DNA from 3 places in the Desemzia sp. FAM 23990 genome. Region 3 is predicted to be linked to each of the others. Evidence: predicted binding sites of a transcription regulator. Region 3 holds the regulator's gene; each other region holds the start of a gene.
What was found. Region 3 encodes LexA, which represses DNA repair genes until DNA is damaged. Its sites were predicted from a motif close to CNAACANNTGTTNG; they were not measured.
Positions count from the first base shown of each region.

Region 1 (4,275 bases), on a different contig from region 3:
GAAAACACACTCGAATCATTAAATAGTATACCATAACCTTTTTAATAAAGTAAAAAAAACGTTGGATAAACAAACTTTTTTATTTGCTGACATTTCACCGTAGTCATGTCAGCTGAGTGCCTAATTTTTTTCAAATCTCTTCTTATAAGCTGCCCACATTTTCATTTGCGGTCCTGGAAAAGTGTATTGGTCAAAATCTTCTGGATTTACCCAAGAACAGTTTTCTGGTAGAGAATTGTCCGGTATGGTATTTATTTGCTGCCCATAATACAACGCCATATACCATTTAAGATGGCTGAAGATATGGACCTCTCCTGCAAATGGTTCTTTTATCAGTACAGGTTCCAACCTATATTTCTCTGCTAGCTCTTGTGTTACATCTAACGTATGCTGTTTTACTTTTTCAGCATCCTCTAGTTTGACCAGCTTACCACGCACAAAAAAGTCGCTTAAGCTTTTTTCTTCAATCAATGGAAAAGTCCACATATTAGCCAATAAACCATTTGCAGGGCGTTTTTCCAACAGAAATTCTCCTTTAGCATTTTGAATGATCATTCCTGCATAATAAAGCGGTTTAGCTTTTTTCTTTTTACTCTTAACTGGATATTTCTCCCATGTTCTATTGATATAGGATTGATTAAACTCTTTCACCGGACTATTTTCTGGATGGTAATTCTTAGGCGTACAAATAGTGGCCCCCAGATCCATTAATGCTTGGTTGAAGTCGCCTGGTTTATAAGGGTCGATGATTTCTCTTAAGATATCTTCAAATATTTTTCGATTGGCGGGAACAGCAATATCTGCATCAATTTCAAATAAACGACTCAAGATCCGCATGATATTCCCATCCACAGCGGGCTCTGGCAGTCCGAAAGCCATACTGGATATGGCTCCAGTTGTATAGGGACCAATCCCTTTTAATTTGATAATTTCTTTAGGGTCATTTGGCATTTTCCCATCATAGTCTTCCATAATCTGAATAGCCGCTTTCTGCATGTTTCGAACACGCGAATAATATCCCAATCCTTCCCATGCTTTCAATAGAGTATCTTCTTCTGCGTTGGCTAAAGCTTCAATCGAAGGAAAAGTACGCATGAAATTTAAATAATAGGGGATGACAGTATCGACCCGCGTTTGCTGCAGCATAATTTCAGATACCCAAATACGGTATGGATCATTATTTTTTCTCCATGGCAGATCTCGCTTTTCAATATCATACCAACTCAGTAAAGTTGCTCGGAATCGCTCGATTTTCTCTTCTGACCACATTTTTATCCCATCAATCACTCTTGCTTCATGGTTGTTAACTGCTAACTTATTCATTCGTCTTCTAATTCCTTTTCTTCTATAAATTGATTGATCAAATCACCATTGAAACCCTTTTGGTAAAGACTAGCTTTGACCTTTTGAATTTTTTTACTTCCTTCAAGTTTAGATTGTTTTCGCCAAATTTTCTCACCTTGTTTTTTCAGCGCTTCGTATTCATCGTCTTCATCTTTTTCAGTATCCACTTGATTTAATATTTCGGTTATTTCATCATTGTTAAACCCTTTTTGCATCAGACCTTGTCTGACTTTGTTAGTTGTCTCTTTAGAAGAACTTCGCTTTGTCCGTTTAAGGACTTTTTTAGCAGCTGCTATCCCGTTTTCAACTCTTTGATCCATAGGGTATTCCAGCAGAGCTTGCTCAATGACCGTTTCTTTTATACCTCGCTTTTTCAATTCTTGACGGATATTGTATGGACCTTTTCCATTTAGATTAGCCGCCGTTCTTGTGTAGCTTTCCGCATAAGTGAGATCATCAATGTACTTCATTTCTTTCAATTTTTCAATCACGTTTATAGCTGTTTCTAAACTAAATTCATGTTTGACTAGGTCATCTCGTACTTCTTTTTCTGACCGCAATGAATAACTCAAATAGTTCACTGCACGAGAAAATGCCTTACTGAAATTATCTTCCTGTTCCAGTTGTTGTTGGAACTCTTTCGTGACTTCCATTCCTTTAAACAGAACATGTTTGACTAATACTGCTTCGTCTACTGGGAATGCATATTCTTCATCTAAATAAATGTTGTATCTGCCTTTACGTTTTTGTGTTTCTATTTTAGTAATTTTAGGGACAGATTTATTTGAATTTGATGGTTGCTCATTTGGTATCAATACCAAAGCCCCCACCTCCTAGCTCTTATTTATTTCTCTTATAATAGCGTACCTCAAACAAACGTTCGAATCAATGATTTTCATTCTAAAAAAAGTCCTTTTATCTAAAAGAAACTGCTCATCCAGGAAAGTATTTTCTTGGATGAGCAGTTGGTTGCTCTCTAATATTTTGTGTCTTCGAATCCACAGAATGCGTCTACTGGAGATACGCCTTTGAATTCAGAACGACCTAACATTTTGTCGACTAAAGCTTTCATTGTAAATTCCTTACTGTCATAAGCATTGATGTATGTTTGTACTTGAGGCACATCAGCCAAATGGAACGGAGATTGCAATGAAACAAAGATTGTTGGTACTTCACGTATATAAAATGGAATGTCTGGAGTACCTTTTGATGCTGGCCATTGAATACGTTGGTCAGTATTTGGATTAACAACAGCTAAATTAATGATCAAGTCATAATTTTCTGTTAATTCAGAAATCGGACGTTTTTGTGCGTATACATTTGCTAACGCTGCTTTTCTCTCTTCTTCAGGCATCTTCATAATTTTTTCTTCAGCAGATTCTCAAATCGTTACTTCGAATCCTTCCGCTTCAAGCATTTCTTTCATTTTATCAGATGGCTTACCAGAATCACCGATCATAGCACCAAACCCACCTTGAGTCCCTTTAACGTCTACCAACAACACACGTTTGTGCGAGTTTGGAGAAACCGGGAAGATGTTTTCGTTGTTTTTAACCAATGTAATGGCTTGGTCAGCAACTTCTTCAGCGATTTTTTTATTTTCTGGAAGACCGATTTTTGCCATTGCTTCTTCTTTAGTAGGAAGCAATGCTGTTTTGGCTTTTTTGTGCAAACCTAGAGCAGCTTTTGTTCCTAAAATACGAGTCAACGCTTCTTGTAAACGATCTTCAGTGATCACACCATTTTTGTATCCATCCATCATCCATTGGAAGTCTTCATCTGGATCATTGAAGAATAAGAACAAGTCAGAACCAGCAGCAATAGAAGCTGGAAGCATATCTTTCCGTTTCATAGCACCTGTTAAAGCAACCATGTGACTTGCATCAGTAACAACTAATCCATTAAAGTCCATTTTGTCTCTTAATAAATCAGTCAAAATGTATTTGCTTAAAGTAGCAGGAAGATTTGCTTCTTGTACAGTAGCTTCTGGATTGAAATGACGAACATAAGCAGGTAATGAAATGTGACCAGCCATGATAGATGGTAAACCAGCATCAAATAATGAGCCGTAAACTTTACCAAAAGTATTGTCCCATTCTTCTACAGAGTAGTGGTTAGGTGCAAATGATAAATGTTGGTCACGTTCATCTATTCCATCCCCGGGGAAATGTTTTGCAGCTGGTGCAATCCCACTTTCTTGAATTCCTCTCATATACTCTAAAGACAAATCAATCGTTTGATCCACATCTGCACCCAAGTACGAGTTGAGATGATTGGGTTACGCCAGTTGCGTAAAAGGTCAACGATTGGAGCAAAACTCCAGTTACATCCGATAGATGCTGCTTCAACTCCTGAAACACGTCCCATTTCATAGGCATATTTAGGGTCGTTTGTAGCAGCGATTTTCACTTCATGACCAATGTATGTTCCATCAGTACAAGCACCATTTCCACCTGCTTCAGTGTTTGCTGCAATCAACAAGGGAATTTTACTGTTTTCTTGCAAAATACGGTTTTGTTCGTATACTTCTTCTGCTGTGCCTGGATTATAACGAACACCTGCAATATGATAATCGTTTACTATACCTGTTAAATATTCTTCTGTACGGCTTGAACCCATATTGATAAATAACTGCCCAATTTTTTCCTCGTCCGTCATATTTGAAATAGTGTTTTCAACCCAGTCGATAGATTCAGCATCTAAATGATAAGGTTTGGCAGTTAAATCTACTTTCATTATTCATTCTCCCTTCAATTTGTAAAACGTTTTCTATTTCATTATAGAAGAAATTTCAGGATATCACAATACAAAACATAGTTTTATTATAATATTTATTATTTTATGATATATAAAAAGCTTGTTGGGCAGTAACTGCCCAACAAGCTAAATAAAAACACTCAGTTTTAATTATCGTTTAGCGTCTCTTTATTA
Region 1 covers NZ_JBGQQW010000037.1:20,830-25,104, forward strand. Annotated here, with positions in the region: gene mutY (A/G-specific adenine glycosylase) at 121-1,323, opposite strand; gene recX (recombination regulator RecX) at 1,320-2,165, opposite strand; partial or broken gene ACEN4I_RS12680 (glycoside hydrolase family 3 protein) at 2,321-4,080, opposite strand; gene ACEN4I_RS12685 (general stress protein) at 4,248-4,275, opposite strand, start outside.
Region 1: recX (recombination regulator RecX) is a predicted target of LexA. The motif match lies at 2,214-2,227, and genes of this name have one in related genera.

Region 2 (4,275 bases), on a different contig from region 3:
GTATCGCATATACAGAAGCTGATAAAGAAAATGAAAATTTAAATGAGTTGGCTAGTCTTGCTCAGAGCAATCTAGATTTAGCGCTGGGACGGGGTGGTGACCAAGCGGTTATTAAATCTTTATCTGGAGAGATGCGTTATTACGGCGGAAAAACAAATCCAATGGAGAAAAGAACGCGTGTTCGATCTAGGATGATCAGTCAAGCTTTACAAGAATTAATGAAGCAAGCTGACCAAGTTGTTGTAATGGGACATATGAATCCTGATTTAGATGCTATCGGTTCTGCTTTAGGTATTAGACGGATTGCTGAAATGAATAACAAAGAAGCATGGGTAGTTGTAGAGCCAGATCAATATAGTCATGACATTGAAAAACTCATAGAAGAAATTGAAAAAGATAATCAGATCAGTCGTTACATTATTACCCCAAAAGTTGCTGAGGAAATGATGACAGAAAATACTTTAGTTATTCTGGTTGATTTTCATCGACCGTCTATGGCGATTGCTCCTGATCTATTGAAGCAAAAAAATCGAGTCGTTGTTATAGACCATCATCGTCGAGGAGAAGAGTTCCCAGGAAATCCTGCATTAGTTTATATTGAACCGTATGCATCATCAACGGCTGAATTGGTCACTGAACTATTTGAATACCAATCTCAAGAAGCTGAACCAATCAATAAAATCGAAGCAACAGCTATGTTGGGTGGTATAGTAGTGGATACCAAGAGTTTCTCTTTACGCACGGGGTCACGTACTTTTGATGCAGCAAGCTATTTACGTTCTTGTGGTGCGGACGCTGTGCTTATCCAAAGATTATTAAAAGAAGATACGGATACGTATTTGCTTCGCAGTCATTTAATAGAGTCCATGGAATTTGTTACTCCTAATATGGCTGTTGTAGCTGGTGAAGAAAACCAAGAATATGATACAGTAGTAGCAGCACAAACAGCCGATACGATGCTATCTATGAGTAAGGTTGATGCCGCTTTTGTAATTTTTAAGCGATTAGATAAACGTATTGGAATCAGTGCTCGAAGTTTAGGCGAAATCAATGTTCAAGTTATTATGGAAGAATTGGGCGGTGGCGGACATTTGTCAAATGCTGCTACCCAACTAGAAAATAGTTCAGTAACTGAAGCTAAAAAACAATTAAAAGAAGCTATTTTAGCTCATTATTCTACTAAGGAGGCTGCAACAACATGAGAGTTATTTTTTTAAAAGATGTAAAAGGACAAGGTAAAAAAGGCGAAGTGAAAGAAGTACCAAATGGGTACGCTTCAAATTTCTTATTTAAAAAAGGGTTGGCGAAAGAAGCCAATGCTGCAAGTGTCAGTGAGTTAAAAGGAAAGAAAAAAGCACAAGAAAAACAAGAGGCTGAAATTCTTGAAGAGGCAAAAGAGTTAAAAGTCTTTCTGGAAAAAGAAGAAAATGCCATTGAGATCAAATCAAAAGCAGCTGATGATGGTCGATTATTTGGATCGGTAACAACGAAACAAATCGCTTCTGCTGCAAAAAAACAATTGGGTATTGAATTGGATAAACGAAAAATCGACTTGAATGTTCCTATGCGTTCTTTAGGAACTCAAGTAATGGATGTTAAAATTCATCCACAAGTTGTTGCAGAAATTACTGTACGGGTTGTACCTGAAAATTAAAGTGAACCGCTAAATAAGTTAGCCAAGAGAAAACTTGGCTGACTTATTTTATTGGAATCAAACTAAGGTAAAATAAATGCTATTGAATGATGTGACGCTAAAAGATAACTTTACGCCAAAAGGAACAAACGTTCCCTTTGTTAGATTGTAATCTCAGTGATTTTCAGTTAGAATAATAGCAGAAATGACACATTGAATGTGGAACAGTACAAGCGTTTTTATGTATTTGAAAGGAAGTTGAAAAACTTGGCAAATGAAGCGTTCCAAGATCGTTTACCACCGCAAAGTATTGAAGCTGAACAAGCTGTATTAGGATCTATTTTCTTAGATGCGGATACACTTGTTGGAGCTTTGGAGTTTATAGAAGCTAAGGATTTTTATCGTCGTGGTCATCAAATGGTTTTTCAAGCTATGATGGACCTCAACGATGAAAATGAAGCTATTGATATCGTTACGATCACAAATGCATTAGAATCCAGAAACCAATTAGAAGACATTGGGGGTATTCCATATCTGACAGAATTAGCAGTGGCGGTACCAACAGCGGCAAACATGGAATATTACGCAAAAATTGTGGAACAAAAATCCATTTTGAGAAACCTTATTCATACAGCCACAGAAATTGTGGCTAAAGGATATGAGGAATCTGATGAGGTTGCTTCAATTTTAGATGATGCGGAAAGAAGTATCTTAGAAGTATCGGAGAGACGAAGCAGGACCGGTTTTTTGTCTATTTCAGATGTGTTAAACTCAACTGTAGCTCAAATAGATCAATTGTATCAAAATAATGAAGAAATTACGGGCTTGCCAACAGGATACAAATTATTAGATAAAATGACTGCTGGCTTGCAAAAAGAAGAGCTGATTATTTTAGCTGCCAGACCGGCTGTAGGGAAAACGGCTTTTGCTTTAAACATTGCTCAAAATGTTGGAACAAAAACGGATGAAACAGTGGCTATTTTCAGTCTGGAAATGGGAGCCGAGTCTCTTGTTAACCGGATGTTGTGTTCAGAAGGCAGTATCGATGCCAGTAATTTAAGAACAGGTAATTTAACAGAAGAAGAATGGCAGAATTTGATTATTGCCATGGGTAGTTTATCTAAAGCGAGTATTTATATCGACGATACTCCAGGTATACGTGTGGCTGAGATTCGTGCCAAATGTCGTCGTTTAAAGCAAGAAAAAGGTAATCTGGGATTGATACTAATTGATTATTTGCAACTTATTGAAGGAACAGGTAAAGAAAGTCGTCAACAAGAAGTATCTGAAATTTCACGTCAGTTAAAAAAATTAGCTAAAGAATTGAAAGTTCCCGTTATTGCGTTATCTCAGTTATCTCGTGGCGTGGAACAAAGACAAGATAAACGTCCAGTATTGAGTGATATTCGTGAGTCTGGTTCAATCGAGCAAGATGCGGATATCGTAGCGTTTCTTTATCGTGATGATTATTATGATCGCGAGGGTCAAGAAGATGGCGAGGATAACTTTGAAGCAGATGAAGACAACGTGATAGAAGTAATCATAGAAAAAAACAGAAGTGGTGCAAGAGGAACTGTAAAATTATTATTTATTAAAGAGTACAATAAATTTTCTTCCTTATCTTACTATCCTGAAGATGCCATCTCATAAAAAATTAAAGGCTTCATAAACGAGTATAAAGTTCGTTTATGAAGCCTTTAATTTTTCTTTAAGATGAAATGATTCGCCTTTGGACCTTTATTTTAAATAAAATAATAAAAATGTTCGTTTTTTATTGAATAGTAAAAAGATTACTGGTACACTACAAAAGGATTTTTAAAAATAAAAAAGAGGTGTTTTTATGTCTTCTGTAGTAGTTGTTGGTACACAATGGGGCGATGAAGGAAAAGGAAAAATTACCGATTTCTTGAGTGAAAATGCGGATGTGATTGCACGTTATCAAGGTGGAGATAATGCAGGCCATACGATTAAATTTGGTGGCGTAACGTATAAACTGCACCTTATTCCTTCTGGTATCTTTTCTTCAGAAAAGATAAGTGTGATAGGTAATGGAGTAGTGGTTAACCCTAAGGCTCTGGTACAAGAGTTGGCTTATTTGCATGAAAAAGGAATCAGTACAGACAATCTCCGAATCTCTGATCGTGCACATGTTATCTTACCGTATCACATTCAATTGGATCAACTACAAGAAGATTCTAAAGGCGCCAATAAAATCGGAACAACTATCAAAGGAATCGGTCCAGCATATATGGATAAGGTTTCTCGTGTAGGCATTCGGATTGCTGATTTATTGGATAAAGAGCTTTTTGAAGAACGTTTGCGTGTTAACTTAGAAGAAAAGAATCGGTTGTTTACTAAATTATATGATTCAACAGCTATTGAATTTGAAACTGTTTTTGAAGAATACTATCAATATGGCCAAGAAATCAAAAAATATGTAACAGATACAACCGTTATTTTAAATGATGCTCTTGAGGCTGGGCAAAATGTTTTATTTGAAGGGGCTCAAGGGGTTATGTTGGATATTGACCAAGGCACTTATCCTTTTGTAACTTCTTCGAATCCAGTTGCTGGTGGAGTGACAATCGGAAGCGGAGTTGGTCCTTCAAAAATCAATAAAGTAGTTGGTGTATGTAAAGCCT
Region 2 covers NZ_JBGQQW010000026.1:2,473-6,747, forward strand. Annotated here, with positions in the region: gene ACEN4I_RS10455 (DHH family phosphoesterase) at 1-1,202, shown strand, start outside; gene rplI (50S ribosomal protein L9) at 1,199-1,654, shown strand; gene dnaB (replicative DNA helicase) at 1,901-3,283, shown strand; gene ACEN4I_RS10470 (adenylosuccinate synthase) at 3,474-4,275, shown strand, end outside.
Region 2: dnaB (replicative DNA helicase) is a predicted target of LexA. The motif match lies at 1,776-1,789, and genes of this name have one in related genera.

Region 3 (4,275 bases):
AGCTAATTCAGGGAATTCTTGACGGTAAGCTTCAAAAGCTTTTTCCCATTCTGTTTCAGCTTCTTCGCCTGGTGTAACCATTGTTTCTTCAAAACGAGCTTGAGCTTCAACCGGCACGTAGAAGTCTTCCCCTTCCCAACCGTAAGCTTTTTTAGTCGCTTCTACTCCTTCGATACCTAATGGAGCACCATGAACTTTGTGTGATCCTGCGTTAGGAGCACCAAATCCGATAACGGTCTTCACTTCGATCAATGTAGGTTGATCTGAATTAGCTTTTGCTTTTTCAATCGCTGCATTGATTTCTTCTAAATCATTTCCATCTTTTACTAAAATGTGTTCCCAACCATAAGCTTCGAAACGTTGACCAACGTTTTCTGTAAAGGCTTTTGATGTAGGCCCATCTAAAGAAATGTCATTTGAATCGTATAAAACGACCAATTTGCCTAATTTCAAGTGTCCAGCTAAACTCGCTGCTTCTGCTGATATACCTTCCATTAAATCTCCATCACCACATAAAGCATAAGTATAGTGATCCACAATGCTGTGACCTTCTTTATTGTAAGTAGCTGCTAAGTGAGCTTCAGCCATGGCCATACCGACACTATTGGCAATTCCTTGTCCAAGAGGACCGGTTGTTGCTTCTACACCATCTGTATAGTGTACTTCTGGATGTCCTGGAGTTTTACTTTCCCATTGACGGAAACTCTTTAAATCACCAATTGAAACTTTGTATCCTGCCAAATGCAGCATGCTGTACAACATCATGGATCCATGACCTGCAGAAAGTACAAAGCGGTCGCGGTCGACCCAGTGGGAATTTTTTGGATTGGCTTTTAAGTGCTTTGTCCATAACACATATGCCATTGGTGCAGCACCCATAGGTAATCCAGGGTGACCGGAGTTGGCTTTTTGAACTCCGTCAATGCTTAACGTACGAATGGTATCTACAGCTAATTGATCTACTTTATCGAACAAAAAATATCATTCCTTTCAAATTTCAAGCTTATTAAACTGCTTACATTGCTTCTATATCATACCATTTTTTTGTAAACAAATGGGAACTATTTCGAATTTTTTTTATCTGCCATGCAGACCTTTATCTTTTTGAATTTTCTTGACTTTATCAGGCGTTACATCGTTTCCTTCTTCGTCAACCACTTTCATGCCTTCAATATGGTTTCTCATTCCACCTCTGAAAGCTGTTAGATAATCTTCACGCAATTTTTTTTGTTCTACTTGTTCCGAAAGAGTTAGACCTTCTTCTGTTTTTGATTTTTTAGCTAACTCATTGATCCGGTTTATTTCTTCTTTTGATAACATTATCTTCATCCTTTCTACTTCCTTAACCAATATACCAAAAATGACTAAAAAATACAGCTGGATTGTCTGTTGAATTCGATCTTCTATATGTTATACCGACGATAAAATGACATTATAACTCAACAACTGGTCATTATCTTCAAAAAAGGCGAACGTTTGTTTGAAAAAAGGATTCGTTTATGCTATTCTAACAGTAAGAGTAAATAAGAATTGAGGTGTTTATAAAATTATGAAAAAATCACCAGCGTCTAGACAAATTGAAGTTTTACAATACATTTATGAACAAGTAAAAGAGAAAGGTTTCCCGCCGACTGTTAGAGAGATTGGTCAAGCAGTATCGTTGTCCTCTACATCAACTGTTCATGGACATTTATCTCGTTTGGAAAAAAACGGCTTTATTCATCGCGATCCGAGTAAACCTAGAACTATTGAATTGACAACTGCCGGTTTATCTCAATTAGGAGTTGGTTTAAATAAAATTCCTTTATTGGGTACCGTTACAGCTGGAGAGCCGATATTAGCTGTAGAAGAAGCGACAGATTTTTTTCCTATCCCACCCAGTTTAGAGTATGAAAATGGTTCATTGTTTATGTTGACCATTCGAGGAGAAAGTATGATCAACGCTGGGATTCTTGATGGAGACGAAGTTATCGTCCGTAAACAATCCAGTGCGGATAACGGCGACATTGTCATTGCAATGACAACTGAAGATGAAGCTACATGCAAACGATTCTTTATCGAACAAGATCATTACAGACTACAACCAGAAAACGATACTATGAGCCCGATCATCTTACAAGAAGTATCTATTTTAGGAAAAGTTGTCGGTCTTTATCGAAGCCATGTTTTATAAACAAAAAAGAGATTGTTTCAAAAATCGAGTGGGACTCGCTTTTTGGACAATCTCTTTTTATTCGAATAGTTTATCTATTTCAACTCTGTCATAATCTAAAATCCAGTCACTATATTTTGTATAGATCTCTTTTATTGCTGCAGGCGAAGTTGCCAATACATCACAACCTCTATCATCATAAGTATGGAAAATCGTTTTTTTCTGGATATTTATCACGTAAACATTATGAGAAATACTCGGATTAAAGCCTAAATCTTGGTTGCAAACAGCTTTCAGCAAGGCAACATGGTTTAAATCCATTGTTTTGCATGTTAAAGTAAATCTGTTGGTTTTACGTGTGCCATCCTCATCGTCTTCTGGAAAAATAAAAGGCAATTCTTGATGTTTTAAGCTGTAGAACAATGATTTTTTTATGTACGGAGAAAAATTCTGTAGCTGACGTTTCAGTTTTTTTCTTACGTCAAAGTTGTTCATATCCATCACAACAAAAATATCATCTGTTGGTGAATGCAACGATTCAAATAAAGTAATTGCTCTATTATAACATCCTAATACATACAAGTTGTTTGAAGAATCAAAGAACCATTCCTTTTCTAGGCCAAGTTCAAAACGAATCCCAATACCCCAATTATAAAACAAAGGTGGTCTCAGCTGAAGATTGGGGTAATTTTCGTGCATAAAATCATTCAAGTTCATCTAATCACCTCATATGCACTAGTTATACAGTACTTTTTTTCTTCCGTCCGCTTTCAACAAATTCTTTCCATATTCCTTAAACAACACATAAAGAACTATCTCAACAGGAGATAGTTCTTTATGTGTTGATCAATATTCTGCTAAAGCAAGGATATCATAGCCTTTGATTTTTTCGCGGCCTTTTAGATCTTTTAACTCTACAATAAAAGCTGTTCCCACAACTACTCCACCTAAAGATTCAATCAATTCGATGGTTGCAGCAATCGTTCCGCCAGTAGCTAATAAATCATCACACACCAATACTTTTTGCCCTGGTTTGATGCTGTCTTTATGCAATTGCAGCGTATCTTTCCCGTATTCCAAACCATAAGTAACCTCTACGGTTTCACGAGGCAATTTGCCTTTTTTACGAGCTGGAGCAAAGCCGATTCCCATTTGATAGGCAACTGGACATCCGACAATAAATCCGCGAGCTTCAGGACCTACGATCATTTCTACACCTTTATCTTTAGCATATGCTACGATTTCATTTGTTGCAAAACGGTATGCCTCTCCATCTGCCATTAATGGTGAAATATCTCTAAAAATAATCCCTTCTTCAGGAAAATTTTCTACATCAGAAATATATTTTTTTAAATCCATTCTTTTTGTCCTCCGTTCACCAGTCAAATTCTTCTTTATTCGCTGATGGTTATTTGATTCATTAGCCATTGCTCAACTTCCCAAGCATGACTATAGACTAATCTTTCTTCCGCCTCGATACGTTGTACTTTTTTCTGGTACGTAATAGATTGTGTTAAATCTTTTTTCTCATTTGTTTCCACTCGATTAAGAAGTCCGGATTCTATTTTAACAAATCCAACCTCAAAAAACACCTGCAGAATGAATATTACTCGATTTTCTTTCATATTCAGTGTTTTTGCTAAAATACCCAGCTGATTTTTCACATCAATATTCTGATGAGACAAAATGAACTTGTATGCATTCGCAAAATGTTGCCGATTTGGCATACCTTCTAAATAATCATTCGTTGTACTGTGAAAAGAATACAAAACATTTTCCGGTTTATTGTGTTCTATCAATAAAGAAAGAATGGTCAATGAAGGTGGACAATCCACCAATACCAATAATGAATGCTGCATCAAAAATTGCTTAGCATCTTTTCGTGTCTGGATCAAGTAAGCTTTGCTTGAAGCGGGCATCTTTTCTTGGTACTGTTCATAGTTCGCAGAATCAAAGAATACGAAATCAGCGTTTTGCTTATTCCATAATGATTCTGGAATTTGTGTGCTTCGATAATCAAAGCATTGGATACCTTTAACAGCTATATCTTCAATCCGCAACTGTAATTTTCTAGAACCATTCCACTCATTGATTTCCAATTTGCCGACTGTTGACAGACGAGT
Region 3 covers NZ_JBGQQW010000001.1:53,181-57,455, forward strand. Annotated here, with positions in the region: gene tkt (transketolase) at 1-975, opposite strand, end outside; gene ACEN4I_RS00220 (DUF896 family protein) at 1,078-1,320, opposite strand; gene lexA (transcriptional repressor LexA) at 1,550-2,173, shown strand; gene ACEN4I_RS00230 (DUF3885 domain-containing protein) at 2,231-2,869, opposite strand; gene ACEN4I_RS00235 (adenine phosphoribosyltransferase) at 2,999-3,511, opposite strand; gene recJ (single-stranded-DNA-specific exonuclease RecJ) at 3,547-4,275, opposite strand, start outside.